DNA from 3 places in the Dyella koreensis genome. Region 1 is predicted to be linked to each of the others. Evidence: predicted binding sites of a transcription regulator. Region 1 holds the regulator's gene; each other region holds the start of a gene.
The links. Region 1 encodes sigma-54, which starts transcription at its own class of promoters, with help from an activator protein. Its sites were predicted from a motif close to TGGCACGNGCNTTGC; they were not measured.

Region 1 (10,657 bases):
GGCGTTCTCGATGATGCTGGTGCCCTTGGCCAGGGCCGCCGCCATCATGATGTTCTCGGTACCGGTGACGGTGACCATGTCCATCGCGATGCGCGCGCCCTTCAGGCGATTGGCCTTGGCCTTGATATAGCCGTTCTCCACCGTGACTTCGGCGCCCAGCGCCTGCAGGCCACGGATGTGCTGATCAACCGGACGTGAGCCGATGGCGCAACCGCCCGGCAGCGAAACCTCCGCCTGACCGAAACGCGCCACCAGCGGGCCCAGTACCAGGATCGAGGCGCGCATGGTGCGCACCAAATCGTATGGCGCTACGCAATGTTCGATGGAGCGCGGATCGACGTGCATCTTCATGCGGTCGTCCAGCACCAGCTGCACGCCCATCTGGCCGAGCAGTTCGATGAAGGTGGTGACGTCATGCAGGTGCGGCACGTTGCTGATCGCCACCGGCTCGTCGGCGAGCAGGCAGGAAGCGAGGATCGGCAGCACGGCGTTCTTGGCGCCGGAAATACCGACCTCGCCGTGGAGCGGCTCGCCGCCGCTGATCAGGATCTTGGCCATGGTTGTCCTTACAAAATATGGGTTGAGAGTCGGGTCGCTGCCATCAACGGCGCGCCGCGACTTCCTCGGGGGTCAGGGTCTTGAGCGCCAGCGCATGGATCGCGCCGCCCATCAGGTCACCCAGGGTGGCGTACACAAGGCGGTGGCGAGCCAGCGGCAGCTTGCCAGCGAACTGGGCCGCAATCACTTCCGCCTCGAAATGCACGCCGTCGTCGCCACTGACTTGCGCCTGCGCACCGGGCAGGCCGTTTTCAATCATTGCCTGGATGGTGGCAGCGTCCATTTTTGAGTTTCCACTTGCGACTGAGCGGCGACGCCGGGAACGGACTCTCAGCGGAATCCAATGGCGCCGACCGTGACGGTAAAATGCGAATATGCCATGTTAATGGAAATCTCCTGTCGCAGAAACGACACGGTGTGGCTCCGGCCTTTGGCGCAAGCCTTGGGACCCGATCCAAGATATTGAGCAACAAGATAAAATGAGGCAGGGCAAGGCAACGATGCCCAGGACAGCCCAGCCCGATCACTTCTGAGGACGCATGAACGCCCACGTCGCCCACCCCACCAAGCCCGCCGCACTCGACGCCGAAGCCATCGTGCGCAGCGCGCGCACGGTGATCGCCACCGAAGCGGCTGCCATCCGCGCCCTGGAACCGCGTATCGGGCCGGAGTTCGTCGAGGCCTGCCGCCTGATTCTGGGCTGCGCCGGCCGCGTGGTGGTGATCGGCATGGGCAAGTCCGGGCACGTGGCGCGCAAGATCGCCGCCACCCTTGCTTCCACCGGTACGCCGGCGTTCTTCGTGCACCCGGGTGAAGCCAGCCATGGTGACCTGGGCATGATCCTGCCGCAGGACGTGGTGCTGGCCCTCTCCAACTCCGGCGAAACCGACGAGGTGTTGTTCATCCTGCCGGTGATCAAGCGCCAAGGCATTCCCCTGATCGCGATTACCGGCAACGAGCGTTCCTCGCTGGCCGACCAGGCTGACCTGCATCTGGATGCCAGCATCTCGGCCGAAGCCTGCCCGCTGGGCCTGGCCCCCACCGCCAGCACTACGGCGGCGCTGGTCATGGGCGATGCACTCGCCATCGCCCTGCTGGAGGCGCGCGGTTTCACTTCCGAGGACTTCGCCCGCTCGCACCCCGCCGGCAGCCTCGGCCGTCGCCTGTTGCTGCACATCAGCGATGTCATGCATACCGGCGATGGCATTCCGGCAGTGGCTCCGGACGCCAGCCTGACTCAGGCGCTGATGGAAATGACCCGCAAGCATCTCGGCATGACGGCGGTGATCGACGCCAACCGCCACCTGCTCGGCGTGTTCACCGACGGAGACCTGCGCCGCGCCCTGGACGACGATGGCGTGGACCTGCGCGGCGCCACCGTAGCCGAACTGATGACCCGCGGCCCCAAGACCATCGGCGCCGACAAGCTGGCCATCGAAGCCGCGCAGATGATGGAGAAGCACCAGATCCATGCCCTGCTGGTGGTGGACGAGCAGCAGCGCGTGGTTGGCGCCCTGAACATTCACGATCTGCTCCGTGCCCGCGTGGTTTGATGGCGCGTTATCCGGCGAAGCCACGGGAACAAAGCGGCTACCGATAAGGCGAAGGTCAGCCTTCTCCGGTCTCATCCGTTCCTCAGGCTTCCAGCCATCCCCTCCCTATCCAGATTGCTCCTGTGCCGCCCTCCAGCTACCTCGCCGATCTCCCCGCCGACCTGCTCGCCCGCGCCGCGAAAATCCGCCTGGCGGTGTTCGACGTGGACGGCACCCTGACCGACGGCCGCCTGTGGTATGCCGAGGATGGGCACGAAACCAAGGTGTTCCACGTGCATGACGGCTTGGGCCTGAAGCGCCTGCAAGCCAATGGAATCCAGGTCGCCATCATCACGGCGCGCATCAGCCATCCGGTGGCGCTGCGCGCCGAAGAACTCGATATCACCCACGTCTACCAGGGACAGAGCGACAAGCGCGGTTGCCTGCAGCAACTGCTTGAGGCACTGAACCTGACGGCCGAGCAGGCAGCATTCGTCGGCGACGACCTGCCCGATCTGCCGGCGATGCGCATCGCCGGCCTCGCCGTCGCTGTCGCCAACGCGCACCCCTGGGTGAGCGAGCAGGCGCACTGGCAGACCCGCAAGAGCGGGGGCATGGGCGCGGCGCGCGAAGTCTGCGACCTGCTGCTGCTGGCCCAGGGCAAGCTCGACGCCGAACGGGAGCGTTGGCAGTGAGCATCCGCGAATACTTGCGCGATCGCCGCCTGACCGCGGCGATCGTCCTGGTCGGCCTGGCCGCCGGTGTCAGCCAGCTGCTGTTGTGGTGGATCGCCCCGGCGCCCAAGGCCAACGATTTCGTCGGTCCGCCACGTTCCGGCTACACCCTCACCCAGTTCAAGGGGTACGTCTACGGCGAGGACGGGCTGCCGAGCTTCCGCGTCACCGGCCCACGCCTGGACCGGCGCGAGGGTGACGAATCGCTCTACATCGACACCCCAAAATTCGAGATGCCGTCCAATACCCCCGGCGTACCGCCTTGGCTGGGTGAATCGGAGTACGGCTGGGTCGACAAGAGCGGCACCCTGCTCAAGCTGCAAGGCCCGGTGTATATGCACCGCGCGGCGTTCGAGGACACCCCCCAGGCTGAACTGCACACCTCCGAGGTGACCGCCTGGCCGAAGGAAAACCGCATGGAAACCGCCGAGGCGGCGCAGATGAACCAAGGCGCCACTACAATGCGAGGGATCGGCATGCGTGCCAACCTCAACGACAATCATCTGGAGCTGCTCAATGACAGCCACGGCTCGTTCCCGCCGCGCAAACGGAAGTCGTAAGACCGCGATCGGCCTGCTTTCGCTGGCCGCTCTTGCCTTGCTGCCAGCCATCGCTCTCGCCAAGAAAGACGATCGCTCCAAGCCGATGGACTTCACTGCGAAAACCACCAACGCCTATAACGCCCCCAATACGATCACCACCCTGAGCGGCAACGTGAAGCTCACCCAGGGCACGCTGCTGATCACCGGCGGCGAGGCGAAAGTGCATCTGGACGGCGATACGCAGATCGCGCGCGTAGTGGTCACCGGCAACCCGGCGCATATCCAGCAGTTGGACGAGAACAACAACCTGATGCAGGGCGATGCCGCGACGCTGGATTACGACAACATCAACGGCATCGCTGTGCTCACCGGCAACGCCAAGGTCACCCAGCAAGGCCGCGGTGAATTCCATGGCGACAAGCTCACCTACAACACCGATACCAGCCTGATCACCGGCGAAGCCGGCGGCGATGGCCTGGTCCACGGCACCTTCCTGCCGAAGCCCAAGCCTGCCGCTGCCGCCCCCAAACCCGCCGCCGCGCCGGCCGAGGGCAAGTAATCGATGCTTTCCGCTGAGGGTCTGCAAAAACGCTTCCGCGCGCGCCAGGTCGTGCGCGATTTCGCCTTCTCTATTCGTGAGGGCGAAGTGGTCGGCCTGCTTGGCCCCAATGGCGCCGGCAAAACCACCTGCTTCTATATGGTAGTGGGCCTGATAGAGGCCGATGCCGGCACGATCAAGCTCGACAAGTACGACATCACCGGCCTGCCGATGCATGCCCGCGCCAAACTGGGCATCGGCTATCTGCCGCAGGAGCCTTCGGTGTTCCGCCGCCTGAGCGTGGCCGACAACATCATGGCTGTGCTGGAGCTGCGCGAGAACCTCGACGCCAAGCAGCGTGCTACCGAACTTGAAAGCCTGCTCGACGAACTGAAGATCTCGCACATCGCCGAACAGAAAGGCATCAGCCTTTCGGGCGGCGAGCGCCGCCGCGTGGAAATCGCCCGCGCCCTGGCTGCGGAACCGCGCTACATGTTGCTGGACGAACCCTTTGCCGGCGTCGACCCGATTTCGGTGGGTGAGATCCAGCGCATTGTGCGCCACCTCAAAGAGCGCGGCATTGGTGTACTGATCACCGATCACAATGTACGTGAGACGCTTGGCATCTGCGACCGCGCTTACATCCTCAACGACGGTGAAGTGCTCTCGCGCGGTACGCCAGCGCATATTCTCGCGGACGAGAAGGTGCGCGAAGTCTATCTGGGCCGCGAGTTCAGGCTTTAAACGCAAGTAGGGCGATACGGCATCGGGCTGCCACCTAGGCGGCCTGATGCCTTGAAGCACTAGCCTTTCATCGCCGTACTTTTCTACTCCGTCACATTCGGCCATCCGGCCTACGCGCCTAAACGCTCGGACCTATGGCCGCCCTCTCGGCTAAGGGTTAGGATGAAGCTGAGTTCATCCGACCCGGCTGGCATGAAACCCGGACTGCAGTTTCGTCTCAATCAGCAGCTCACCCTGACGCCACAGTTGCAGCAGGCTATCCGCCTCTTGCAGTTGTCGCAGCTGGAGCTGGAGGCTGAATTGCGGCAGATCGCCGAGAGCAACCCGTTGCTCGAATTCTCCGAAGACAGTGCGGCGGAGAACGACGGCGACGGCGACGGCAACGAATTCGAAGCGCCCGCCGAAGCCTCAACCAGCAGCGATGTGGATGTCGACGAAGCGGCCGACTGGAGCGAATCCACCGGTCCCGCGGAAGAACCCATCGACTTCTCCGGCAGCAATGGCTCTGGCAGCCGCACCAATGGCTCCGGTGAAGACGACAACTTCGAACCACAGAACGCCGCGCCCGAAACGCTGCAGGAACATCTGCTATGGCAGCTCAACCTGACGCACCTGAGCCTGCGCGAACGCACCATCGCTGCGATCCTGATCGACTCACTGAACGCGGATGGCTACCTCACCGAAGGCCTGGATGCCGTCACCGCTGCCGTACCCACTGACCTCAAGGCCAGCGTGGAGGAAGTGGATGCGGTGCGCCGCCTACTGCAGCGCTTCGATCCCACCGGTGTAGCTAGCCTCGACTTGCGCGACTGCCTGCGCGTGCAGCTTGAGCAGTTCGATCCCGAGCTGCCGCAGCGCGAACTGGCCCTACGCATCGTCGATGGCGAACTTGAACTGCTCGCCCGCAATGACATCGCGCGCCTCGCACGTCGCCTGCGGGCTACGGAAGACGAGACCCACGCCGCGGCCGTACTGATCCGCAGCCTGGACCCGCGCCCCGGTGCCGCGCTGGATGTCACTCCGGTCGAGTACGTTGCGCCCGACGTCTATGCGCGCAAGGACGGTGGCCGCTGGCGCGTCAGCCTCAACCCCGATTGCCAGCCGCGCCTGGGCCTCAACCAGCATTACTGCAACCTGATCGCACAGGCCCGTGGCGACGACGCCAGCTGGATGCGCGGTCAGCTCCAGGAAGCGCGCTGGCTCATAAAGAGCCTTGAATCGCGCGCCGAAACCTTGCTCAAGGTGGCTGATGCCATCGTGCGCCGCCAGAGCGCCTTTCTCGACTACGGCCCTGAAGCCATGCACCCGCTGGTGCTGCGCGAGGTCGCCGAGGAAGTGGGCATGCACGAATCCACCATTTCCCGCGTGACCACGCGCAAGTACATCCATACGCCGCGCGGTACGTTCGAGCTGAAGCACTTCTTTTCCAGCGGCGTATCCACTGAAGATGGTGGCAGTGCTTCGGCCACGGCCATCCAGGCCATGCTGCGCAAACTCGTCGACGCGGAGGATCCGCGCAAACCGCTCTCCGACCAGGCCATCGCCGAGGAACTGCACCGCAAGGGCATTCAGGTGGCCCGTCGCACCGTCGCCAAATATCGGGAGGCATTAAGAATTCCGAGCTCCAGCGAACGCCAGCGCGCCGGCTGATTCAGCTCAGCCCCCTGCGCGGATTTCACCGACCTCGGGAACTTGGCGGGATGGAAAGCGTCCCCATACCAAGAGATGACAGTGGTGTGCCGATGGCATGACAACGTGAACAGTCACGTGACCGGCACATCGACCCACGCCGCCAGCGGCGGCAGTACCAGAGGAGGCGCAACATGCAAGTCCAGCTCAGCGGCCAGCAGATCGAGATCACCCCCGCCCTTCGCGACCGGGTGAACAACCAGATCGATCGCCTTACCCGCCTCGACGAAAAAGCCATCAGCCTCAGCGTCGTGCTTTCGGTCGACAAGCTCCAGCAACGGGCGGAAGGCACGCTCAATGTCACCGGTACCACGCTGCATGCCGAAGCACTTACGTCGGATCTGTACGCCTCTATCGAAATGCTGTTCGACAAGCTGGTGACCCAGCTGCGCAAACATCGCGAAAAAATCTCTGACAAACATCAGCGTGAAGTCCGCCAAGAGCGGCAGTACGGCTGATGCGTTCCGGCCCGCCCCGATCCCGGGGCGGGCCAAATCGGACAATTCGCCCGAAGCGTCCGACCCGCCCCGCTGGGGCACGCCCTCTCCCGAACTGGCACAATGTCCCCCGCCGCCGCCGCTCGCCCTACCCGGCCAACCTGCGGCGCAAAGGACAAGGTTTGGATCGGCTCACCGCAAGACAACTCTACGATGGCGTTCACGAGCGCATGGCGTTGCGCTGGGTTTCCGGCATGCGCGGCGAGTCACGCGTGCTCGAACGCGGCGTCACCACCTCGCGCCGCCCTTCGCTAATCGGCTACCTCAACGTCATCTATCCGAACAAGATCCAGATAATTGGCACCGAGGAGCTGAACTTCCTTGACAGCCTCGATTCGCGCCAGCGCTGGGAAGCGATCAACAAGATCGCCGCATACCAGCCGGTGGCCATGATCGTCACCAAGGATCAGACCATCCCGGCGGACCTGCGGGAAGTTGCCGAAGAAACCAATACGCCACTGTGGATCAGCTCCAAGCGCGGCCACGAGCTGCTGACTTGGATGCAATACCATCTGGCGCGCATGCTGGCCCCTAAGGTCACGTTGCACGGTGTATTTCTGGAAGTGTTTTCCATCGGCGTGCTGATCACCGGCGAATCCGGTTCGGGCAAAAGCGAGCTGGCGCTGGAACTGATCAGCCGCGGCCACCGCCTGGTGGCTGACGATGCCACCGAATTCACCCTGATCGCCCCCGACGTAATCGACGGCAACTGCCCCGAGCTGTTGCAGGATCTGCTGGAAGTGCGCGGCCTGGGTGTGCTTAACGTGCGCGAGATGTTCGGCCATACCGCGGTCAAACCGTCCAAGTACCTGCGCCTGGTGATCCATCTCAAGCCGATGCGCGACGGCGAAGACACTGACGGCCTGACCCGTCTCACCGGCGATGTCGGCCACCGCGAGATTTTCGAGGTGCAGGTGCCGATGATCACCATTCCCGTGGCGCCCGGCCGTAACTTGGCGGTACTGGTGGAAGCCGCCGTGCGCAACCATATGTTGAAGAGCAAGGGCATCGACCCTGCACAGACGTTTATCGACCGCCAGGCGCACCAGATGCGCCGGCTGCCGCCGTGGTGACCTCATGAACCAGTCCGTTTCGCCTACCGAAATCCATCAACCCGACGCCATCCATCTGGTCGTGTTGACCGGCATGTCCGGCGGCGGCAAGACCGTGGCCCTGCGTGCCCTGGAAGACCTGGAGTTCTACTGCGTCGACAATCTGCCCACCGCGCTGCTGCCGGAGCTGGTTGCCGCCGTTAGCCACGGCAGTGCGCCCGGCGGGCGGCGCAATATCGCGGTGGGCGTCGACGTGCGCAACCGTGGTGAAGACTTCCTGCGGATGCCGACGGTGCTGTCCGAACTCGCCGCCGCAGGCGTGCAGGTGCACCTGATCTTCCTCGACTGCCGTGACGAAGTGCTGATCAAGCGCTACTCGGAAACGCGTCGCCGCCATCCGCTCTCGGCACTCGGTCTGTCGTTGGCCGACGCGATCGTGGAAGAACGCAAATTGCTGCGCCCGCTGATCGCCATCGCCGAGAAGGTGATCGACTCCAGCGAGCTCAACGTGCATCAGTTGCGCCGTCTGGTCGCCACGGATTATGCGGCAGCTACCGAGGGTCTGACCCTGATGTTCCAGTCTTTCGCGTTCCGGCGCGGCCTGCCGCTGGACGCGGATTTCGTATTCGATGCGCGCTGCCTGCCCAACCCGCACTGGGAACCGCGCCTGCGCCCGCTGTCCGGCAAAGATGCGCCGGTGCGCGAATATCTCGAATCGCAGCCGCTGGTGGAGGAGTATTTCAACGACACCGTGCGCTGGCTGGACGCTTGGCTGCCGCGCTTCGAATCCGACGACCGCAGCTACGTGACCATCGCTATCGGCTGCACCGGCGGCCGCCATCGCTCCGTGTATCTAGTGGAGCGTCTGGCTGCCCACTATCGCGCCCGCCACGAAGGGGCGCTCACCTTCCATCGTGAACTCGAATGATCCCGATGCAAGCGTCCCAGTCACATCCGCGAGGCACCCGGCCATGAGCGTTGGCGTGTTGTTGATGACCCACGAGGCAGTCGGCCAGGCGCTGATTTCAGCCGCCCACCACGTGCTGCCCAAACTGCCGTTGAGTGTGGAAGCAGTGGAAGTGCCGCCCTCGGCCGATCCGGATGTGATGCGCACACTCACCGCCAAGCACGCGCGCGAGCTGGACCACGGCGACGGCGTGCTGGTGCTGGCCGACCTGTACGGCGCCACCCCCTGCAATATCGGCCTGTCGCTCGGTGCGCTGGGCGTTCGCCTGCGCTGCGTGTCGGGGCTCAACCTCCCGATGCTGCTGCGTGTACTCAACTATGCGGAAAAACCGCTCGACGAACTGGCGGAAGTCGCCGCCAGCGGCGGCCGCGGAGGAATTTTCATCGATCATGCTTGAAAAAGAGATTGTCGTATCCAACAAGCTGGGCCTGCACGCCCGCGCATCGGCCAAACTGGTGCAGCTCGTGCAGGGTTTCAAATCCACCGTGTGGCTGGTCAGCAAGGGACGTGAGGTCAACGCCCAAAGCATCATGGGCGTCATGATGCTTGCCGCCGGTATCGGCACACCGTTGACGGTGCGCGCCGAGGGGTCGGATGAGGAGACTGCCCTCAGCGCCGTAGTGGCGCTGTTCGACCGCAAATTCGACGAAGGAGCTTGAATGGGGAAAGCATTCGCCAGTCCATCGCCGCAGCGAAATGTGACGTCCGGCGCAAATCGCCGTGCGACGTACGGAACCGCCGTTGCCATCGCGACTGAGCAGCCCCACATCCGCCGCTCTCTTCATACCGTGCCGCGCCACGGAGGGCGCTCATGAGACACGTTCTTTCCGGCACCAACGCTTCCCGTGGCATGGCCCTTGGCCGCGCACGCCTGGTGCAGCCCAGCCGCTACCTGGTCGATACGCGCCCCCTGGCTGAAGAAGAAGTCGAGGTCGAGATTGAGCGCCTGCATCGCGCGCTCGACACCGCGCGACAGGAACTGCGCGAATTGCGCGGCAAACTGCACGGTGCGCTGGCCCGCGAAGTAAACGAGTTCATCGATGCGCACAGCCTGCTGCTGGATGATCCGGAACTACTGCGCGGCCTCGACGATCTCGTACGCATCGGGCATTACCGCCCGGGCGCCGCGCTGAAGAAACAGCGCGACCGGCTCGCCGCGGTGTTCGAAGCCATGGACGATCCCTATCTGCGCAGCCGCAAAGAGGACGTCGACCAGGTCATCAGCCGCGTCATCTCCGCCCTGCAACGCCAGACCAGCCGCGAGGAACGCAAGCTGGCTGCGCGCGTAGGCGAGATCCTTATCGCGGACACCATTGCCCCGGCCGACATGGCGCACCTCGCCGGCAATGGCTTGCTTGGCGTAGTCGCCAGCTCCGGCAGTGCGTATTCGCACAGCGCAATCCTCGCTCGAAGCCTGGACCTGCCGATGCTGGTGGGCGCGCGTGATGCGCTGTCCACCATCCACGACGATGACCTGATTTTGCTCGATGCCGAACGCGGCGAAGCGGTGGTCCACCCCACTGCGCAGGACCTGGCCCGCTATCGCGCCTGGCAGCGCGAGGCTCAATTGGAAGGCCGGCGTCTCGCGGCGCTCGCCAACGCGCCGACGCGCACCCGCGACGGCACCGACATCCGTCTGCTGGCCAATGCCGAAACGGCCTCCGATATCGCCATGGCGCGCACCCGCGGTGCTGATGGCGTAGGCCTGTATCGCACCGAGTTCCTGTTCCTGCGCCACAAAGATCTGCCATCGGAAGACGAGCAGTTCATCGCCTACCGCGACCTGGTATTGGGTATGGGCGGC
Region 2 (10,657 bases), 120 kb from region 1:
GAGGATAGGGCTGTTGTGGTTTAAGGTGTCATGAGTGATATTCATCAATCATGAGAAACGAACTGAACGAACTCGCTACTTTCGCGATGGTTGCCCGGGAGCGAAGCTTTACTCGAGCTGCGGCAAAACTAGGTGTCTCCCAGTCTGCGCTGAGCCACACGATTCGCGGGCTCGAAGAGCGACTTGAGTTACATCTTCTCGCTCGAACAACGAAGAGCGTCGCGCCAACCGCTGCAGGGGCTGCTCTCTTGAAAGATTTGTCTCCGGCGCTTGAGCAGATAGCTCAGGCCCTGGACAGAGCGCGAAGCATCCGGCGTCGCCCTGCGGGCCGCCTTCGCATTGTGATGTCACGCTCGGCCGCCGTAATGGTATTGCTGCCACGGCTCACGGCATTCGCGAAGGCCTATCCTGACATCGTTCTCGACGTTGTCACCGTTACTGGCCCTGTAGACCTCGTTGCGGGCGAGTTCGATGCCGGTATTCAGCTCGGCGAGTACATTCAGAAGGACATGATTGCCGTGCGCGTCACGCCGGAGTTGCGGCTGGCGGTAGTGGGGTCGCCGGGCTATTTCGCGTCACGAAGCATTCCGCAGAAGCCGACGGATCTCAGTGATCATCGATGCATAACGCTACGCCTTCCGAGCGGCCCCTATCGATGGGAGTTCGAGCGCGGACGAAAGTCGGTCACGGTCAGCGTGAACGGCCCGCTCATCATCGACGACACTCACTTGGTGATCCAGGCGGCGCTCGCTGGGGCGGGCCTCGGTCTCGTCTATGAAGAGCAGGTCGCCAAGGACATCGCTAAGCGGCGGCTTATCCGCGTGCTGGAAGATTGGACGCCGCCGATTCCCGGCTTCTTCATGTACTACCCCAGTCGTCAGCATCAGCCTTCTGCATTGGCTGCGCTAGTGAACGCGCTGCGACTCCCGTGACAAGCGTTGCAGGGCGTCGGATCGGCAAGGATCGATTATATGTTTCTGCTGGAAGCACGCCCGCGACTTGATACAGTACGACGATAAACCCGCACGAACCTGAGGTGAGCCACCTATGGGCAAACTACCTTCCCGTGCTACGCCGGAACCGCAGAGTTTTCGGTCATCGAAAGCACTTCGCGCATGGATGACGAAGGAGCACGCTAAAGCCCCTGGTCTGCTCCTGCGAATTTACAAGAAGGACTCTGGCGTTCCATCAGTCACGTATGCCGAGGCGCTTGACCAGGCGCTATGTTTCGGTTGGATAGATGGGCAAAAGCTACCGCTTGACGAAAACTCCTGGGTGCAAAAATTCACCCCGCGCAGGGCGAAAAGCGGTTGGTCCAAGAAAAATGTTGCGCATGTGGATCGGCTTATCCAGGAGGGCCACATGACGCCTGCTGGTCTCAAGGAGGTAGAAGCGGCCAAAGCCGACGGGCGCTGGGCTACTGCGTACGACTCTTCTGCTAATGCAACGGTGCCTCCGGAGTTCGTCGAGGAGCTCGCACGTAACGCCAAGGCAAAGCAGTTTTACGCGACACTCAACAAGACCAATCTGTATTCGATTGCCTACCGGTTGCAAACAGCAAAGCGCCCAGAGACAAAGATCAAGCGCATAAAGCTGATTGTGGAGATGCTTGCGCGCGGCGAAAAATTTCACTGACTGCCCAGGCCCGTGCTTCGAAGCACTGTCATTCGCCACTTCCGTGTCCATGACCGCCTCTCCTGAGCTGCTCTCTCCAGGTGTGGCCGCCGATAGGCTGCTTTTCTTTTATGCCCAATATCGGAATGATCTGCATGTTCGCTTTCGACCCAAAGCGGTCTTCAGCGCAGACCCGCAAGAGTCGCCTCTAGCCGGAGTAACTGTATGCCCATTCCTTCCACCATCGGTGCCTTCGCTATCGTTCCTAGCAACGATTTGCACGCCGCGCTTCCGTTTTGGGAGCGCCTGGGCTTTGCCCGCACGGGTGGCGACGCCAACTACTTCATCATGACCGGCTGGGGTTGCGAGGTGCACTTGATCCAGGCAGGAACTGGCCCCTGGGCCGTTCCGCAGGAGCACAACCCCTTCGGTGTCTTCATCCGCACGCCGGAAGTAGAGGCCATTGCCGCGCGCGTGGATGACCTGGTCATCCGCCCTGGTGGCGTCCTGCGGCACCGTGAGTGGGGTCTCTATGAGGTGGGGATATGCGGGCCCGACGGCCTCCTTATCCGCATCGGCTGGCCCTCCCGCCTCGTGCAAGATGGCGAAGCCAAGATGGGCAACTGACGAGTCCAACATCTTTACGTCTGCTTTCGACCCGAAGCGGACCTGGTGTAGACAATGGAGGGGAGATGCGAGGCGTTGGAACTAGTCGGATAGCAAGGACTGCATGGTGCGCGGTCTGCTTGACTACATACCTATTTCTTCAGGCCTATTTCGGGAGTGAATCTACTGAGCCGCGTTCTGGCTTCGGTTCCGCATTCGGCAGCCTCGTTGTCGTTCTCGCTATCTGGGGCTTGGTTGATGCCAAGCTGAAGAAGCTTGGAAAGTCATAAGCGTCTGGGGTCGGTACGGAAAAAGGAAATGTCCGCTTTCGACCCGTAGCGGACATTGAATATCGGGGAAGGAAATGTCGAAAGCGTTTGGTTTCCATGACGTGCTAGAGCCAAATGGCAGTGGCGCCAAGGTCATTCGAGTCCAGGCGAAGATACACATGCTTAGTGCCCAAGGGGGCGGTCGGACCAGTCCGGTAACGACTCGATATCGGCCAAATCACAATTTTGGTGGCGTTGCCGGTCTGACCTTTTACATTGGTCAATTCGAAGTTCCGGGGGATCGCTGGGTTGAGCCTGGGGAGACCGCCGAGCTGGTGGTCGAGTTTCTGAACGTCGTGGGGATAGCGGAGCTATTACAGCCCGGGCGCCGCTGGCGAATTCAGGAGGGTGGAAAGCTAGTCGGTGAGGCAGAGGTTATTTCTGTTCTTTGACGGCATGTCTGCTTCCGACACATTGCCGACATCGTCAAAACGCAGCTAGGACTTCTCCAGTGAATGTTTCGCCGCAAGACAAAGAGCTTTTGCGCAGGATCGATGAAGTTCTTCACTACATGTGGGATCCCATCGGAATTGCCGGTGTCCCCCAGGCCAGAGATGAGTACGAAAGCTATGTTTCGCAGGTCTTCCAGCTACTCAAGGCCACTGTCGACGGGAAGGATGTCGCCGAATACTTGCATTGGTTGAGCACAGAACATATCGGTATGGCCGCCAACCCGGATCAAGACTCGAAAGCTGTGGGTCTCCTCCTGGGATGGCGGGATCATCTCAGTGGCTAGCCTGGCCAATGTCTGCTTCCGGCCCGAAGCGGACACTTTCCAGATTCGGTGGAAAGCCGGGATGGCGTCAGTGCGCTCCGAATACTCTCGCCAAAATTAGAGCCAGGATCAGGGAAATCCACAGTTAGGTGCGGACATCTCATCAATTAATGAGACAACTAAGTGCGGTAGATCGTTGCTGGGTGGGCTCTTGGCTAAACCCTACGCCGGCCGAACACATTCCACGTTGCATACTGCCCCAGTAGTGTGTAGAACGTGGTTAAAACGTGGGTTTATTGATCCTAACTTTATGGCAGTGCTAGAATTTTAGACCACAGAGGTTTTTTCTATGTCTGCCGCGGCTCTCTTCAGCAATATTCCACAGCAAGACCTTCTGGGATTTGGATTGGGCCCCCAATTCCAGCCCCGGCGCGTCACCGAGTGGCTAGATCTCCGAAAGACGGATGTCTCTCGGGTCGCCGATGTTTCGCCCAATTCTGTGCGCTACGACGAAGAGATTCCGGTTGCGATGCGTGATCGCCTCGAAGAGATTGCAATGACATGCAATCTCGTAGCCGAGGCATTTGATGGCGATGTCGTGAAGACCGCCATGTGGTTTAAGGCGCGAAACCCTCTGCTTGGAGATGTCTCGCCAAGAGACATGGTCCGCCTCGGAAGGTTTGATCGGCTCCGCAAGTTCATCATCAACGCTATGAACGAACGGGCGGCCCCGAGGGTCGCAGCTGAGTGACGCGGCACCGGGGTAAACAACCACCGCCGCAGCACCCGCCGATCAACGAGACACCGGATGTCCGCGGCATTCTCGAACTCGATCGCTTCTCTTCTGTCGACTTGGATCGCTGGAAGCGCTTTTCTGCGGACCTGGACGAGTACAACGATGTCCTCTACTTCGGCGTAGAGCCACAACGCCAACGCTTCAAGGACGATGTCCGCGCCGCACTAGAATCCGTGCCTGCATTGCCGGTTGATATACGCGGCTGGACACGCCTCGTCACATACCGGTTTTCCCTCAACCCGCTCTCGGCTGCAGGTTCGCTTACGGACTTCGGCGGTCGTTTCAATATTGGCCGGGATGTCGAAAAGGCCATGCAGAACCCGTGGCCGGCACTGTACATCGCGGAGGATTTCGAGACGGCGTTCCGCGAGAAATTCCAGATCGCCATGGGGGCGACGAGCGATGGTTTACGCGCAGAGGACTTCGCACTTGCGCCGTTAAGTAGCTTTTCAAGTGTGCAGCTCGACGGCCATATTGAGCGCATTTTCGACCTTGGGGAGCCGGCACACCTCGAAAAGCTCTGCGCGGTATTGCGCAAGATGAAGCTGCCCGCAGAAGTGAGTCAGATTCAGAAGCGCCTCGGCTTGCCGACAAATCACGCATACATGGTCCGTACGCCTGGTCGCCTGGTCCAAGATGTCCTCATCAACAACTGGCGCATTGCGCCAGCGCAGTACGGTCTTCCGGCCACAAGCCAAATATTCGCCGGCATGGTGCGTGACGCAGGCTTTGAGGGCATTCGATATCCGTCCACCAAAGGGGGTGGTCACTGCGTCGCGCTATTCCCCGACCGGATTGTGAGCGAACTCACGCGCCTTGAGCTGCATGACTCGGCTCCACAAGAGATCAAGCACCGATCGATTTCCATGGAGAACGCCGCCCAACTCTGCGGTTGGGAGTTACTGCACCCGCGGCAGCGACCACGTGCCGAGAGCGACGGCTAGGTGTGAAAGTTTTTCGGAGTGTCCGCTTCCGACCCAAGGCTGACATGCTTGACCAGCAGAAAAAATCACCGACTCGATCGGATCAACCCATACAGGAAATAGCATGGAAATTGGACGTGAGCGAGCGTTGGTCCTCCATGGTGGCGGGGCGGCTGGCAACGCGTGGGAGATCGGTGTCGTCGCCGGCTTGTTCGATGCCGGGCTGGATGTGACCAAGGCCGATGTGATCATAGGGACATCGGCTGGATCGACGGCCGCGGCCCAGATCACCAGCGCGACTCCGACCGAGCTGTTTGCCGCCATCCTCTCCGCCGCGCCCCAGCAACGGACTGCTCCGGGCGGACCCGAGGGCGGGCGCGTTCCCATTGGGCCGGCGGCGGACCATATGGAGATAACAAGCCGAATCATCGCTGCCGCTGAGGATGCGGCTGACATGCGCCGCAGAATGGGAGCGGCGGCGCTCGAAATGGATGCGTCGTCGGATGGCTCCGGGCAAGCACAGTGGCGCGGTGTGGTCGCGGCTCGTCTGCCCAGTCAGCGCTGGCCGGAACAGCCGTTGCTCATCACGGCGGTCGATGCCCATACCGGTGAACCGGTGGTGTTCGACCGCCATAGCGGAGTCGATCTGGTGGACGCCGTTGCCGCCAGCACTTCCAATGGCTTCGGTGTCCCTCCCTACAGCATCGGCGACAACCGATACATCAACGGCGGCTACCGACGCAACGAGAATGCCGATCTGGCAGCCGGATACGCACGGGTGCTGGTGCTGTCACCCTTCGGTGGCAGATCACGGCATCCGGTGGAGTGGGGCATGCACCTCGCCGCACAGGTCGACGAACTCCGCGCAAGCGGCAGCAGAGTCGAGACGATCTTTCCGGACAGCGATTCGCTCAACGCGTTCGGCGTCAACATGATGGATCTGTCGACACGTCCGCCCGCCGCTCAAGCCGGTTACCACCAAGGCAGGGCCCTTGCCGGGCAGCTCACTGAATTCTGGCGCTGACGCCTAACATCTGCTTTCGACGGCGATTCACAAAGCATCGTTAGACGGGCTGGCACCTTGTTCTGCCTTGATGAATGCCATCTCCTAACCTGATCAAATGCCGGACACCTACATGGAGGCCGACGCATGCACGCCACTCGTCATGACAACACCGTGAAGCTTGAAGGCGGGTGCTATTGCGGTGAAGTCCGCTACACCGCCGAAGGGGTGCCCATGTTGAAGGCGCAGTGCCATTGCCGCGAATGCCAGTACTTCAGCGGCGGCGCTCCGCATATGTTCCTGCTGATGCCCTCCGACGGCTTCCGTTACACCCAAGGGGAGCCCCGGCGGTTTTCGCGAAGCGATCTGGAGCATCCCGTGACGCGGGAATTCTGCGCGACATGCGGCACGCAGCTGATCACCCGACGGCCGGGTCTGGACGCCATCATTCTGAAAGTCGGTACGCTCGACGATCCTGTCGTTTTCGGCCAGCCGCAGATGGCGATCTTCACGGTGGACAGGCAGCCCTTCCATCAGATCCCCGACGGCTTGCCGACCTTCGAGCGCATGCCGAAGCGATAAGGGGCGCAGCTTTGGCGGACTGAGTTCGGCGCCGACTTACGTAGCGCCTGGCGCTCCCTAAACACCCGTGTTTTTAAGCGTTTTCAACAGCATCTCCCACGCGGTGGGGCGCATATGCATGCCGATCATGCGCAGTCCGTCGGTGTCGATGGGTGTTGCCTCGACCGAATGCTTCAGTTCCAACAATGACTCAGGCTGCAACAGCACGCCCTTCGGTCCCAGTGGCATGACCATTTCGCCGGTATGCAGCAGGTGCGCTCCGGCAATCCAGGTCATCTGCATGGGTTGCTCGCCTTCGTTCACGGGGTACAGCACGATGGCATTCCGTCCTTCGCCGATGGTTGTCGCCTTCGATACCGAACGAATGATGGGGGCGACAGGGTGGGTGGCGAGCGCATCCGGTGCCAGGGTGTGTGGTGCATCGAGCATGGCGCGGATGACGGCGACGTTGCGGTCGCGCACATAGATGGGAATGCCGCGCGCCGCATACTCGCGCACGCCGGCCACGTGCCAGTAGAACGCGGTGGAGGTGATGAGCGCTTTAACGCGCATGCCCGGAAAACGTCGCGCCGCTTCATCGAGCACCTTGCGCGAATAGCCGGTGGAGATGGGGGCGTCGATGATCACCAGCCCATCGTCCTGGCGCACGATGGTGCTGAACCATGAGCCGGGGATCTGCACGATGCCGGTGGCGATTTCTTCAATGGGCGCTTTGGGATCGGGCGCCAGTCCCACGGGTTGGCCGAGTACAAGGTCATCCAGCATCACGTGGGACATAGGGGCGGAGGTTTCGGGCATGGCGAAGGCGTTCGCTTCGAGCGCCGCATCTGTATGCAGATCGTTGCAGACAGTCGTTCTCAGGTGCACCCCGTTGCGGAACAGGTCCGATTGCACGGGATAGCGCAGGCCATCGAACAGCGCGTAGTTCATCAACTCGATTCGATCGGTCAGGTCGCCCATGGCGTTATAGGCAAGATCGATGCTGTTGGCGCGCTGTAGCACGCGCGTCACTTCGATGGCGCTGGGCAGGCCAGTGGTGGCATCGAGAAACAGGCGCACCGGATAACGCCCCACGTGGTACGAAACGACGTGCTGCGGAATGCCATGCGGCGAGGCGTCCTTCTCTCGCACGAGATCACCGGCCTTCTCGGCGAGGAGGAGCGCGGTGATCGGCTCATCGACGTTCCACACGGGGGGGCGCGTCGCTGTGCACCGTCCTTGGCGGGTTGCCGGCCATCGTTCTGTCGGTGCGTTCCTCAGTCGGCGTCAGCAGTGTTCGCGTATGCAGCGAGGTGGGCTCAGCGCCGGCACCGAGCTGGGTCTCGTCGGTCAATCGCCGGCCGCCCCGCAAATCATCCAGGACGGTAGCGTGGGCGGCGCCCTGGAAAATATAGGGCGCATCGGCATGGTCGAACTCGACCGTATCCCAGCTCGCACTGATGATGTCGGCGCGCAACGCGGCTACCTGATGCAGGTCATGGGTCTGGCCCATGGCCTTCAGTGCCTGGGCAACCAACGCCTGCGCGCTGGCATCCGCGGCATGGCTCGGCGTACTGAGCAAAAGGCTGGCGGCGACGGCAAAGGAGAGCTTGATCAGTGCTTCGGATCGCATGGATAACCTCAATAGAAGGCGCCCCGCGCATCGGCTAAGGAGTTCCTGCCCGTTGCGAGGGAGAGAGCCAGAGTGTGTCGCCCCTGATGGGCGCGCAGCGGTTATGGGACAAGCGGTACCGTAGCCGGGTCCGGCGGCACCCGGGCGATGCGAGCGGTGCCGGAGTCAACGCATAGCCAGAATGGGACCGGCGCGCGCAACCTGGCGCCGCACCCCCGTCACGACAACTCCCCGACACGCGTCAAGAAAGCGCCACGGCACGCCACCGGCCCTCGCCAACCCGCGCTACGAAGCCATTTCTCCTGATGGCACACGGATTGCTTTTAGACCTTGGCCCGGCGCGGCGATGCATCGCTGCCGGGCATGGATCCGTTTCTTTTAGAGGTCATGCATGTCGAACGCAGAGCAAGTTCCCGCCGAGGTTCCCGCCACGAAGGCAGGTGGCGGGCGGGGTGTGGTTGTGATTCTGGCGGTGGCGCTGCTGGTGGTGTCGGCGGTGTGCGGCTATGCCTTGTACACGCTGCGCAGTCATGGCGCGGCGGCGGAAGGGCATGCGGCCGATGCCAAGGCGGCGGACAAGCCCAAGGGGCCGGAGCTGTATCTGCAGCTCGATCCCGCCTTCGTGGTGAACTTCCAGAAGGCCGATTCGCTCAGCTATCTGCAGGTGGGCGTGACCTTGATGGCGCACGACCCGGCGGCGATCCAGGCCGCGAAGGATGCCGATCCGGTGATCCGCAACGCATTGGTGATGCTGTTCTCCAGCCAGGACTACACCGCGCTGGTCGACACCGCCGGCAAGCAGAAGCTGCAGTCGAAGGCGCTGTCGGCGGTGCAGAAGATCGTGGAAGACAAGCTCGGCCGTCCCGGCGTGGACGCGCTGTACTTCACCAGTTTCGTGATGCAGTGAGGACACCGTGAGCGAGCTGCTCTCCCAGGAAGAAATCGACGCGCTGCTCAACGGCGTCAACGGTGGCGACGTGGTCACCGGTGGCGACGAGCCGCCGCCGAAAGACTCGGTGCTTTCCTACGATTTCACCCAGCAGGACCGCATCGTGCGCGGCCGCCTGCCGACGCTGGAGATGGTCAACGACCGCTTCGCGCGCTACTTCCGCACCGGCGTCTTTGGCGTGCTGCGCAAGACCTGCGAGGTCTCGGTGCTGGGCGTGAAGATGATGAAGTTCAGCGAGTACGTGCATGGCCTGGCCGTGCCGAGCAATCTGAACCTGGTGAGGGTGAAGCCGCTGCGCGGCACGGCGCTGATGGTGATGGAGCCGCGCCTGGTGTTCACCGTCATCGACAACTTCTTTGGCGGCGATGGCCGCTACCACGCGCGTATCGAGGGTCGCGACTTCTCGCCGACCGAGTCGCGCGTGATCCAGATTGTGCTGGCCGAGATCTTCACCGCGATGGTGGAGGCCTGGGCGCCGGTGCTGCCGCTGAACTTCGAGTTCCTCAACTCGGAGATCAATCCGCAGTTCGCCAACATCGTCAGCCCCACCGAAACGGTGGTGGTGTCGCGCTTCCATGTGGAGCTGGACGGTGGCGGCGGCGAAATTCATCTGACCCTGCCGTATTCGATGGTTGAGCCGATCCGCGTGCTGCTCGATGCCGGCGTGCAGAGCGACCGCGTCGAGCGCGACGAGCGCTGGCTGGAAAGCCTGCATCAGGAAGTGCTGGATGCCGAGGTCGAACTCAGCACCATGCTGCTGGAAACCAGCATGAACATCGGTGACTTCCTGCGCCTGCGTCCCGGCGACGTGATTCCCGTGAACATGCCTGAGCTGTGCACGGTGTTCGCCGAGGACGTGCCGATCTTCCGCGGCCATCACGGTAAATCCGGCGGCCACAAGGCCGTGCGCTTCCAAGCTTTGGCCGGACGCCGCGAAGTGCGCGCGTCCGCCGACTTCTCCAACGGGAACCCTTCCGCATGAGCACCACCAATGATTCCGCCACCCTGCTCGATCCCGCCGGCCGTCCCGAATACGAAACCATGCTCGGCGTGGCGGGTGAGGGTGGTGATGTCAATCTCGACCTGATCCTCGACGTGCCGGTGACGCTGGCGATGGAAGTGGGCCGCACGCGAATCAGCATCCGCAACCTGCTGCAGCTCAACCAGGGCTCGGTGGTGGAACTGGATCGCGCGGCCGGCGAACCGCTGGATGTGTTCGTCAACGGCACGCTCGTTGCGCACGGCGAAGTGGTGGTGATCAACGAGAAGTTCGGCATCCGCCTGACCGACGTGATCAGCCCCGCCGAGCGCGTGCGCAAGCTGCGCTGAGGTGCTGACGATGCTCGCCGCCGCCTTGCCGGCCGCCGATATCAGCGTGGGTGCGGAATTGCTGCGCGTGGTGCTGAGCCTGGCCGGCATCATCCTGCTGATCTTCGCCGCAGGCTGGCTCAGCCGCCGCCTGCAAGCGCGCACGCAGCCGGGTGGCAGGCGCATCCGTTGCGTTGAATCCTTCGCGGTCGGCGCGCGT
Region 3 (10,657 bases), on a different contig from region 1:
CACCGTGAGCTACGCGCAGATCGCCGAACGTATCGGCGCCCCCAAGGCGGTGCGCGCGGTGGCGCAGGCCTGCGGCGCCAACCATATTGCCGTGGCGATTCCCTGTCATCGCGTAGTGCGCCGCGACGGCGATATCTCCGGCTACCGCTGGGGGGTTGAGCGCAAGCGCGAACTGCTGCAGCGCGAAGCCAAGGCCTGATCGCATGAGCAAGGCTTCCTTGATCGATCGGCTCGACTGGGCCGACGTCGGTACCCAGCTGGACCAGGAAGGCTATGCCATGCTTCCTGGCCTTCTTGATGCAGCCGAGGCCCGTGCGTTCGCATCATGGGCTGGTGCTGCAAAAGCCGGGCATCACGAAACCCTGGCATCGAGCGATCTTGGCAGTGGCGAACTCTTCTATCTTTCGCAACCACTGCCCGAATCATTGGCGGCATGGCGGGAAGCGCTCTATCGCCACCTTGCTCCCGTCGCCAATCGATGGAACGAGACGCTGGGGATTGGCTATCGCTACCCCGATGCGCTTGATGCGTTTCTTGCGCTCAATCACCAGATGGGTCAACGGCGGCAGCGATCCAACCTGAGCCGACTGCGCGAGCACGACTATCAGGCGCTGCATCAGCAGACGGAAGGTGAGCACATCTTTCCGCTGCAGCTCGTCGTGCTGCTGTCGACGCCTGGCGAGGATTTCAGCGGCGGCGAATTCGTGATGACCGAGCAGCGGCCGCGCATGCAATCGCGCCCGATGGTGTTGCCGTTGAAGCTCGGCGACGCCGCGATCATCACCACCGCCCAGCGCCCCTGCAAAGGCAGCAAAGGCTATTACCGCGTGAGCCTGAAGCACGCCATCAGTCGCGTGCGCAGCGGCGAACGGCTTGGCCTGGAACTCTGGTTCCACGACGCACCGTGAGCGCACACCCATGGCCGGCACGAAAACCTGGACCCTGATCGGCCGCCATGGCGAGCCCTATCGGAGCGACGTACCCGGAACGCTTGGCGGACATCGCGGCAGCAAGCTCTACGGACGCCTCGACTGCCGCGCCGCTCTGCGGGCGCTCGCGCGAGGGGGATATGTGGCACACCGCGTGTTCTTTCCCGACGAGGAAACCGCGCAAGCCGCCGGTTACCGGCCTTGTGCGGTTTGCCTGCCCGAGACCTATGCCATTTGGAAAGGCAATCAGCCGATCAAGTCACCCAGGAAGAAGCATCGAACATGACTCAGCAGGCTCAGCTTTTGCCGGAAGCGGATACGCACTCCGAGCCGGAATCACTCGCCGGCACGATCGAACAACGTATCGCTGCCATCGATTGGCAACGCACCGAAGAGACGCTGACCCGCGATGGTTACGCCGTGCTGCCTGTCCTGTTGTCCCCGGCGCAGAGCGCCGGGATCGCGGCGTACTTCCCCGAGGAGGGGCGCTTCCGCAGCCGTATCGTGATGCAGCGCTACGCGTTCGGGCGTGGCGAATACAAATACTTCCGCTATCCGTTGCCCAATCCCGTCGCTCGTCTGCGCACGGCTTTGTATCCGCATCTGGCACCCATCGCCAATCGCTGGCATGCCGCCATTCGCATCGATGAACGCTTCCCCGCAACGCATACCGAATTCATGGCCATCTGCCATCGCGATGGACAGACGCGCCCAACGCCTTTGCTACTGCGCTACCAAGAGCACGACTACTGCTGCCTACATCAGGATCTGTACGGCGACCACGTTTTCCCTTTGCAGGCGGTGTTTCTTCTCGACGAACCGGGCCGCGATTTCGAAGGTGGCGAGTTGCTGCTTACCGAAAGCGACCCCAAAAAGCCGGGTCGGGCGGAAGTCGTCCCATTGCACCAGGGTCAGGTCGTGGTCTTCGCTGTGAACAGCCGGCCGGCACGCTCAGCGCGCGGCTTCTATCGCACCCAGCTGCGCCACGGCGTCAGCCAGTTGCGCCGCGGCCAGCGTCATACGCTTGGCATCATTTTTCACGATGCCAAGTGACAGCACACTCATTAGTGCGACGACTTCGCGCAGATCAATTGCGCGCCAGCCACCATCACCTTCAGCAGGTGCGGGCGTCACCGCATATCAGTAGTACCTTCTGCAGCGCCCTCGCGTGGCCAAGGCATTGGACAAAGATGTGACGTTGTACAACGCCGCGTCTGAGCCTCGGCGAATTAGAACGACGACTGCACCCTTTCGACCCAGGCCGCGTACTTCGCGTCTTCCCCAACCCGAACGCTTGTGGCTGCGTCGCGGATAGCTCCACTGGCGGGAAAGGTCGCCGTCACCAGCGGCGCAACGCGCGCGGCATAGCTTTGCGCATCGACCAGGCTGCGTAGACGTTCCGCGGCGGGACGCTCGAACTCGTCAACGATGGGCGAGGCGTAGCGGCGCCCTTTCGCCAATGCCGTGAAGTACATGAACTGTGCAGCCTCGTTGTCTGGCATGGAGAGCGCGAGATTTTGCATCCATGTATAGATGTTGCGCTCCCCGAACAGGCGCTCCCCGAACAGGCGCTCCCGCTGCCCGGGACTTTCGAGCAGCGTCAGTACCAGCGTTTGCGCCAGCGCACTCAGATATTCAGTACAGAAGGTACGCGGCGGTGCGTAGTACGTCGTCTTGCCAGGCGATGTGCTGCCGCTGGCGCGCTGAAGCACGTGAAGCATCTCCTCGGCCATCTCCGATACCGCTGGACCAAGCTCACGAGTGGTCACACTGCGCTCCAATCGCAGAAGCACGTTCAGATCGCCCGCGGAGCGCACTCGCCATGTCACGACGAAGCCGTCCTCACGCTCGCCGATGTCGCCTTCCACCACATACTCGTAGCCTTCGACGAAATGCCGCAGTTCGTCCTCGCTCCACGGCTGACCGAACAGAACCAGGCTGTTTTCGTCTGTGGTCGGAATGAGAGCTACCGATTGCAGTTCGCTGCGGAAGATCAGCTGTTCGTGCAGATATAAAGGTAGCGCGCGCGCGAAACGCCCGCGGTCATCTTCACGTCCACTGCGCACCTGGCCGTTGGTCGACTCGCCGTGCGCCGAAAGTGCCATCAGCAGCACCTTGGTTTCACGTCCCTCCATCGAAGGCGCAGCCCATGCCATGTCATGCATGGCCGCCAGCCAGGGCGGCAGATCCAGCTGCCGCATCACGATCTTTGGCATGGCGGCCTCCTGGTGCGGAGGCTGTTTCACCAGCTGATCGAAGGCCTGCGAAAAATGTTGAAGCGTTGACTGCAAGGAAGGTTGTTTCAACGCGTAGAAGCGCTCCAGCAAGGCAAGGCCGGGAGCCGCTTCGCCCGACTGCAGATACACCTGCAGCAGATTGAAGCCAGCGCGCGGGTCGTGCCGCTGCGGATCGAATATCGGCGCAACAAGGTCGATCGCTTCCGCCAGAAATCCCTTCTGGCCCAGCGAGGCGCCGATAACCATGAGAGCGTCCTGGCCCTCCGGCTGAACCGAGAGGACATGGCGAAAATGCTCGACGGCCTGCTCATGGTCGTCACGCTGCAGCAGCGCTTGTCCCAGCAGAAGCTGCGGTCGCCAGCTTCCAGGCAGCTGCGCCAGACGTGCCAGTTCGGCTTCGACACGTGACTCACCGTCACGCTCGCGCAGGATCGCGCACCACCACTCCAGGCCATTGTCCTGGTTCGGATCGAGTAGCAGGCTGCGCTCCAGGGTCCGCAACGAGCCCGCCTCGTCGCCGAGCTGATACAGCGCCTTGGCCTGATTGGTCAGCAGGGTACCGGTTTCGCCGATGGATGCGATCGCAGCCCGCAAGGTGGCATCGGCACCGGCGGCATCCTCCAGTTTCATCAGCACGATGGCGCGTATGACGTGCGAACGCTCCACCAACGGATCGGTGGCGAGCAAGCGCTCGCTCGCCGCCGCAACGTCGGCGGCCATGTCGTCGTTCAGCGCATCGATGATCATCTGATACAGCCGGTCCGGGTCGTTCCAGTACTGCGCCAGATTCGGCTGCAGCACCTTGTCGCGCCATTCGGTACGCGTGATCTGCAGCTCGCGGCCGTAACTGTCGACCACCTTGATCATCTCAACCGCCGATGGCGACGGCTTCTCCGCGGCGCTTTCGGTGGATTTCTTTCCGCGCTTCTTGAACAGTCCGAACATGAGGTGTCATCCCTGGCGTAAAGACGGCATCTTGCATTGAACTGATGACCGTTGACCACCGCTGGCATCAAAACAAAACGGGCGCCCTAGGCGCCCGTCTTGTCCTCCCACGTCTCTAGACGATCAGAGCGCGTAGTACATCTGGAATTCCAGCGGATGCGTGCTGGCGCGGTAGCGGGTGACTTCCTGCATCTTCAGCGCGATGTACGCGTCGATGAAGTCGTCGGTGAACACGCCGCCGGCCTTGAGGAAGTCGCGGTCCTTGTCGAGCGCGACCAGCGCTTCGTCGAGGCTGGCGCAGACCTGCGGGATGTTCTTCTCTTCTTCCGGCGGCAGGTCGTACAGATCCTTGTCGGCCGGCGCACCCGGGTCGATCTTGTTAATGATGCCGTCGAGGCCGGCCATCATCAGCGCGGTGAACACCAGGTAGCCGGAGTTCATCGGATCGGGGAAGCGCACTTCGATGCGACGGCCCTTCGGGCTGGACACGTACGGAATGCGGCAGCTCGCCGAGCGGTTGCGCGCCGAATAGGCCAGCATCACCGGCGCTTCGAAGCCCGGCACCAGGCGCTTGTAGCTGTTGGTGGTGGAGTTGGCGAACGCGTTGATGGCCTTGGCGTGCTTGAAGATGCCGCCGATGTACCACAGCGCGGTCTGGCTCAGGCCGCCGTACAGGTCGCCAGCGAACAGGTTGTTGCCGTCCTTCGCCAGCGACTGATGCACGTGCATGCCGCTGCCGTTGTCGCCCACGATGGGCTTGGGCATGAAGGTCACGGTCTTGCCGTTCTGGTGGGCGACGTTCTTGATGACGTACTTCATCGTCATCAGTTCGTCGGCCTTCTGCACCAGCGTGTTGAACTTCACGCCGATCTCGCACTGGCCGGCATTGGCCACTTCATGGTGATGCACTTCCACCACCTGGCCAAGCGACTCCAGCACCTTGCACATGTCGGCGCGCAGGTCGCCCAGCGAGTCGACCGGGCTGACCGGGAAGTAGCCGCCCTTCACGCCCGGACGGTGGCCGGTGTTGTTGTCTTCGTACTTGTAGCGCGACGACCACGCGGCTTCTTCGGAACCGATTTCGTAGAACACGCGGCCCATGTCGTTCTGCCAGCGCACGGAATCGAAAATGAAGAACTCCGGCTCCGGACCGAAAAAGGCCGTGTCGGCGATGCCGGTGGACTTGAGGTACGCCTCACCGCGCTTGGCGATGGAGCGCGGGTCGCGGCCGTAGGCCTGCATGGTGCTCGGCTCCAGCACGTCGCAATGCAGCACCAGCTGGGTGTGCGCGCTGAACGGATCGAGGTAGGCGGTGTTCGGGTCAGGCAGCAGGATCATGTCCGACTCGTTGATGCCCTTCCAACCGGCGATCGACGAACCATCGAACATCTTGCCGTCCTCGAAGGTCGACTCGTCGATGGCATGCGCCGGGAACGTGACGTGATGGTGCTTGCCGAGCATGTCAGCAAAACGGAAGTCGACGAACTCGACGTCGTGTTCCTGGATCAGGTCGAGCACTTTCTGGGCGGACATGACGAACCTCGATGGGTAGAGATATGGGAAAGCACAACCCCTTTGGCAAACTTTGTGCCAAGGGTTCAATACAATGTAGTTCAATGCCTTACATCGGCCAGCCCTAAATCAGGCCATCCGATTTGCACAAATATCGGGAAAATCCTGTCGGGATATAGCACCAATTTGATGCATCTTGATAACCACGCCCCGCGTATCTCCCCGCACCCGGCATCCTAGCCGCTCAGCCGACACCCGGACATGTGACCAGGCGCTCGATGCCGGACCGGCATCGAGCGCCTGGCGTCCAGCTCAATTTCAGTACCGCGTATCCAGATACCCGATCCTGGTCGTCACGGGCGCGAAGACGCCCGCCTCCGTAAACCAGAGCAGGCCCGTCCGCTTGTCCAGCGCGATGTTGTAGTAACCGCTATTGGCCGAAGGCAACGCGTACTCGGTGAATCGGGCCGCATAGGGATCGAGGCGGCCGAGCAAGCCCACGTCTTCCTCGAACCAGACGCGTCCCTGGCGATCCACGCGCATGTCTTCCGCTTCGGCGTTGGCCGTGGGGATGGGGTATTCGATCCACCCCTGCGTCACCGACGGCTGGACCGTACGGGAGCCCGGCGCGACCTGCGTTTTGGCGCTCGACGTGCGTCCGGCCGCGATGCGCGACACCGATGCCACCTGGCTGCTTGCCTGGCGTTTGTTGGGCACGACCACGTCATCACTGTGAGGCGCGGCGAAAGGATTGAGTAACGCCAGGGCATTGGCGTAGTACTCCGACACCCACACCGTGCCATTGGCATTGGCCACCACGCCGGAAGGCGTGCCGCCCAGCGTTGGCACCAGGTAGGTGCTGATCACGTTCGTCGAGGGATTGAGGCGGCGAACCTTGTTCGTACCCGCTGCACCGGCGCCATCGAAATTGCGTTCGACGAACCAGACGTTGCCCCAGGGATCCAGACTCAACTGCTCCATGTTGTCGTCGGGATGCTCCAGCGTCAGCGCCCACTCGGTAACCACGCCACGCGGCGACAAGCGACCCACGCCCGCGGTCTCGGTAAACCATTTGCTGCCATCCGCAGCGATCTGGATGAAGAACGGCGACGCGCCGGAGGGAATCGCAAACTCCTCGATCTTCCCGGTACCCGGATCCAGATGCCCGATGGCGTGCGTCGCGCTGTCGGTAAACCAGATGCCGTCCTCAGCCGCCTTGAGGATGAAGGGCTGGCCGCCGTTCGGCACGGGGAATTCGGACGAGGTGCGATCCGGATGCAGCACAGCGATTTTCCCCGCGCTGGTTTCGGCGTACCACACGCTGCCATCACTGGCGACGTCGACGCCCTGCGGAGAACTGGAGGGGGATGGGGTGGCGAATTCACCGATCGTGGCGTTGGCGGTGATGCCTTGAACGGCGTCAGCCTGTGCCGGCGTGCCGAAGAGAGCAGCGCTCAGGATAGCCAGCGCGGCCAGATACAGCATGCGTTTCATCACATAGCTCCTTGTGATTGTTTGGATTCGACAATGATGGGGTGTGGGGATGACACCCCGTCGAATTATCACGGGGAGGTATGACGACGTAGGGTGACGAAGCGCAGGAAATGGCTCGGACGTCGCCGCGTACGCGGCGCCTTATACTGGGCAGCCGGCGATCGTTTTGCCGATGTGGCTCGGGGGCCATCGTGGAATGGATGGGAAGGCTGGCCCATGCCGGCACGCTGCTGATCGTCAACGCCCTATTGGCGGCCCTTTCTTCGGCAATCTTCCTGGCCCTGCATGTGACGCAGCGAAAAGTGCACCGCTTCCACGGCGTGCTGCTGTGGGGTATCAGCTATGCCGCGTTTGCCGCGGGTTTCGGGGTGCTCATCCTCCCCGCCTTCCATATCGATTTCGCGCGGCTGGGCCTCGTCGGCAACCTGCTGATCGATAGCGGTGCGGTGCTGGCTTTCCTCGCGGTGCACACCTACCTGGGGCGCCCGAAAAACAAGCTATGGGTGTTGTTTCCGGTAGCCGCGCTGGCGGTTGCAGAAATCACCTGCGTCCTGGTTGCAGGCGAGAACTACCGGATCATGGTGGTACTGGGCGGCTGCCTCAGAGGAATCATCACCGTGGCGACCGGCGTCGCCCTGTGGAGTGGCGTGAATGACTCGCGGCGCATGGCCGCACGCCTCGCTGCCTCGTTCCATTTTCTCTGGGCGCTGATGCTGCTCAACCGGGTGGCCTGGTGGCTGCTCCATCCCATGGCCGACATCAGCCAGGAGCCAACCTCCACATTCGGCCTGTTGTCGCGCCTGATCCTGACCTGGGTGGTGACGCCCAGCTTCCTGTGGATGCTGACCCGCCAGCTCGACGACGAGCTGATCCGCTCCGCGCACCAGGATCCCCTGACGGGTGTCGCCAATCGGCGCGTGATCTGGGAGCAAGGCGAACGCAGGGCGACGGAAACGGATCGCCATAACGCGACGATGGCTGTGTTGATGATCGACGCCGATCATTTCAAAGCGATCAACGACCGGTGGGGACACGACGTGGGCGACCAGGTGCTTGTCGCCATCGCTGGAACCCTGGGTCGTCATCTCCGCAGCGAGGATCTGCTTGCGCGGATCGGCGGTGAGGAGTTCATGGTGTTGATCAAGCATGGCGAAGCGTCGACCGTAAGCGCCCTGGCGGAACGGCTGCGCCTCGCTGTCGAAGACCAGGCCGTCGCATTGCCGTCGGGCGAAACACTGAGCTGCACGGTCAGCATCGGCTATTGCGTAGCGACGCCCGGCCAGGCCCACTGGCGCGACATGGTGATTGCCGCCGATCAGGCGCTCTACACCGCCAAGCGCCATGGGCGGAATCGCGTCGCGGGCGCCAGCGCTTTTGCGCCATTCATTCCCGGGGAAGGTCGGTAGTACCGATGAATTTGCGGCGAGGAAACAGTTTCTTCCCCGTATCGCACAGCTTCTCGATCAACGTCGGTATCGACTCGAGACTCGAAGGAACGGCCTCGCAGACGTTACGGGTGGCCACTTCCCAACGCCCATAGTTCATTTCGCCCAGCACGCTTCTGAATTGCTCCATCGTGATCGGCTTGCCCATGATGCCCGCCCTGGCCACCATCGGGTGGATCACGTCGAACAGCAGATCGTTGCGTATGTTGAGGTGCAGGAGGCAGTCGTCGTAGCGGCGCTGCTCCCGCTCCAGCTCCATCACCAAGCCGGATTCACCAAGCTCCACCAGGAAAACCAGCTCCTCAACCCGCTGACGGATATGGCTGCTCGGCGGATTGGGAAGGGCACGCAAATTGGACATCTGCTCCGACGTGCCGTTGTCTTTGAACAACTCGGTTTTCACCGTCGACAGATAGTTGATCTGGGAAACCAGCACCAGGATGGCCCGGTTAATGGCGCCCGCCCTCAGCTCTTCCCGTTTGACGGCCTCGGCCATGCCCAGGTACTTGAACGCGAGAAAGGCGCCCAGCAGTGTCCCCACGAAAGGAAACGCCCAGGCCGCCAGGTCTGGAGGCGACAGGGCTTGATTGAACAGAGCCTCGGCAAACAGCGTCGCGAGGAACAGCGACGCAAGCAGTGTGAACAGCCATGCCCCCACGCCCTGGGATGCCCTCATGCGATCACCTTGCGGTCATCGGCATGGATCCGGCTGTCCTGAGCAACATACGACGCCCCCCCCACTCGCCATAGAGCGCCCGGCTTCGACAAAGGATGGCATAGCTCACCATCATGTCTCCTCCGCTATGGATCGAGCGATTCTGCCGCAGCCAAAGTGAACGGCCCGCTTTTCGGGTGCGAAGAGCGCCCGCAGAAATTTGCGAACCTCCTGGCACCCCGGCGCACTCCGAAGATGGGGCAAGAACGGCCGGCCACGCCTCGAGCCTCATCCCACGCATCAGCAAACAGCCATCTTTTGTGCACACGCTGCCTTTAAGCTATGGCGCTTTCGCGGCGGCCGTCCGGTCGCTTCCTCCACGCACCGGAGTCAGCTACCTCGTGAGCGATCTGATCAACGTCATCCTGCTTGGCATCATCGAAGGCATTACCGAGTTCCTGCCCATCTCCAGCACGGGCCACCTGCTGATCGCCGAGAAGTTCGGACTCGGTGCGCGCTCGGATCTGTTCAACGTAGGCATCCAGGCCGGTGCGATCCTCGCGGTGACCTTTATCTACTGGAAGCGCATCTGGCAGTTGTTCACGCAATGGCGCGACCCGGCCAATCGCGACTATCTGGCGAAGCTGTTCGTGGCCTTCATGATCACGGCCGTGCTGGGTTTCATCGTGACGCACATGGGCTTCAAGCTGCCGGAAGCGGTGACGCCGATTGCATGGGCGCTGGTCATCGGCGGTATCTGGATGATCGGTGCTGAGCGACTTGCCGCGCGGCAGGTAGATCGCACGACCGTGACGTGGCGGGTGGCGATTCTGGTCGGTATCGCGCAGATCGTGGCCGGTGTGTTCCCTGGCACCTCGCGCTCGGCGGCCACCATCTTCACCGCCATGCTCGCTGGTACCAGCAACCGTGCGGCGGCCACCGAATTCGCCTTCCTGGTGGGCATTCCCACCATGTATGCGGCGACCGGCTACGAGCTGCTGAAGGTGGTCAAGAACGACGGCGTGGCGCATGAGGACTGGACCGCGCTGATCGTCGGTTTCATCGTCTCGGCCATCGTCGCCTTTATCGCGGTGAAGTGGCTGCTCGGCTATATCCGCAGCCATCGCTTCACCCCGTTCGCGATCTACCGCATCGTGCTGGGTATCGCCCTGTTGCTGTTGATGCCGGCCGGCGCCTGAGCAAAGGCCGCCAATCCGTGACATAGTCGCCGAGCTTCCGCCGGCGACTTCACGCATGGACACGCCGCAACACTATCGACTGCTCGATCTACACATCGACCTCACCCGCCAGCGGGTGAGTCGCGACGATGCCCCACTGGACGTGCAGGGGTTGAGTTTCCAGCTGCTGGCCTGCCTGCTGCGCCATGGCAGCGACGTGGTCGATTTCGACACGCTGATCACCGAGATCTGGTCGCCTGCG

Region 2: a site for sigma-54 is predicted at 8,487-8,501, ahead of ISS97_RS04945 (flagellar basal body-associated FliL family protein). Genes of this name have one in related genera too.
Region 3: a site for sigma-54 is predicted at 5,690-5,704, ahead of glnA (type I glutamate--ammonia ligase). Genes of this name have one in related genera too.

The regions. Positions count from the first base shown of each region.
Region 1 is NZ_JADIKD010000007.1:364,893-375,549, forward strand. Features, by position in the region: gene murA (UDP-N-acetylglucosamine 1-carboxyvinyltransferase) at 1-558, opposite strand, end outside; gene ISS97_RS05520 (BolA family protein) at 602-841, opposite strand; gene ISS97_RS05525 (KpsF/GutQ family sugar-phosphate isomerase) at 1,098-2,111, shown strand; gene ISS97_RS05530 (KdsC family phosphatase) at 2,234-2,785, shown strand; gene lptC (LPS export ABC transporter periplasmic protein LptC) at 2,782-3,384, shown strand; gene lptA (lipopolysaccharide transport periplasmic protein LptA) at 3,341-3,925, shown strand; gene lptB (LPS export ABC transporter ATP-binding protein) at 3,929-4,648, shown strand; gene ISS97_RS05550 (RNA polymerase factor sigma-54) at 4,841-6,298, shown strand; gene hpf (ribosome hibernation-promoting factor, HPF/YfiA family) at 6,472-6,795, shown strand; gene hprK (HPr(Ser) kinase/phosphatase) at 6,957-7,907, shown strand; gene rapZ (RNase adapter RapZ) at 7,912-8,814, shown strand; gene ISS97_RS05570 (PTS sugar transporter subunit IIA) at 8,858-9,250, shown strand; gene ISS97_RS05575 (HPr family phosphocarrier protein) at 9,243-9,512, shown strand; gene ptsP (phosphoenolpyruvate--protein phosphotransferase) at 9,665-10,657, shown strand, end outside.
Region 2 is NZ_JADIKD010000007.1:239,928-250,584, reverse strand. Features, by position in the region: gene ISS97_RS05005 (nuclear transport factor 2 family protein) at 1-45, opposite strand, end outside; gene ISS97_RS05000 (LysR substrate-binding domain-containing protein) at 51-932, shown strand; gene ISS97_RS04995 (YdeI/OmpD-associated family protein) at 1,048-1,635, shown strand; gene ISS97_RS04990 (VOC family protein) at 1,840-2,241, shown strand; gene ISS97_RS04985 (EF-Tu C-terminal domain-related protein) at 2,585-2,941, shown strand; gene ISS97_RS04980 (hypothetical protein) at 3,001-3,285, shown strand; gene ISS97_RS04975 (hypothetical protein) at 3,614-4,015, shown strand; gene ISS97_RS04970 (RES family NAD+ phosphorylase) at 4,012-5,004, shown strand; gene ISS97_RS04965 (patatin-like phospholipase family protein) at 5,108-6,007, shown strand; gene ISS97_RS04960 (GFA family protein) at 6,161-6,568, shown strand; gene ISS97_RS04955 (MBL fold metallo-hydrolase) at 6,626-7,759, opposite strand; gene ISS97_RS04950 (hypothetical protein) at 7,743-8,180, opposite strand; gene ISS97_RS04945 (flagellar basal body-associated FliL family protein) at 8,572-9,087, shown strand; gene fliM (flagellar motor switch protein FliM) at 9,095-10,111, shown strand; gene fliN (flagellar motor switch protein FliN) at 10,171-10,458, shown strand; gene fliO (flagellar biosynthetic protein FliO) at 10,469-10,657, shown strand, end outside.
Region 3 is NZ_JADIKD010000004.1:158,983-169,639, reverse strand. Features, by position in the region: gene ada (bifunctional DNA-binding transcriptional regulator/O6-methylguanine-DNA methyltransferase Ada) at 1-199, shown strand, start outside; gene ISS97_RS00795 (2OG-Fe(II) oxygenase) at 204-908, shown strand; gene ISS97_RS00790 (Ada metal-binding domain-containing protein) at 919-1,215, shown strand; gene ISS97_RS00785 (2OG-Fe(II) oxygenase) at 1,212-1,982, shown strand; gene ISS97_RS00780 (tetratricopeptide repeat protein) at 2,159-4,111, opposite strand; gene glnA (type I glutamate--ammonia ligase) at 4,235-5,644, opposite strand; gene ISS97_RS00770 (Vgb family protein) at 5,942-7,117, opposite strand; gene ISS97_RS00765 (GGDEF domain-containing protein) at 7,318-8,523, shown strand; gene ISS97_RS00760 (hypothetical protein) at 8,501-9,238, opposite strand; gene ISS97_RS00755 (undecaprenyl-diphosphate phosphatase) at 9,619-10,416, shown strand; gene ISS97_RS00750 (winged helix-turn-helix domain-containing protein) at 10,472-10,657, shown strand, end outside.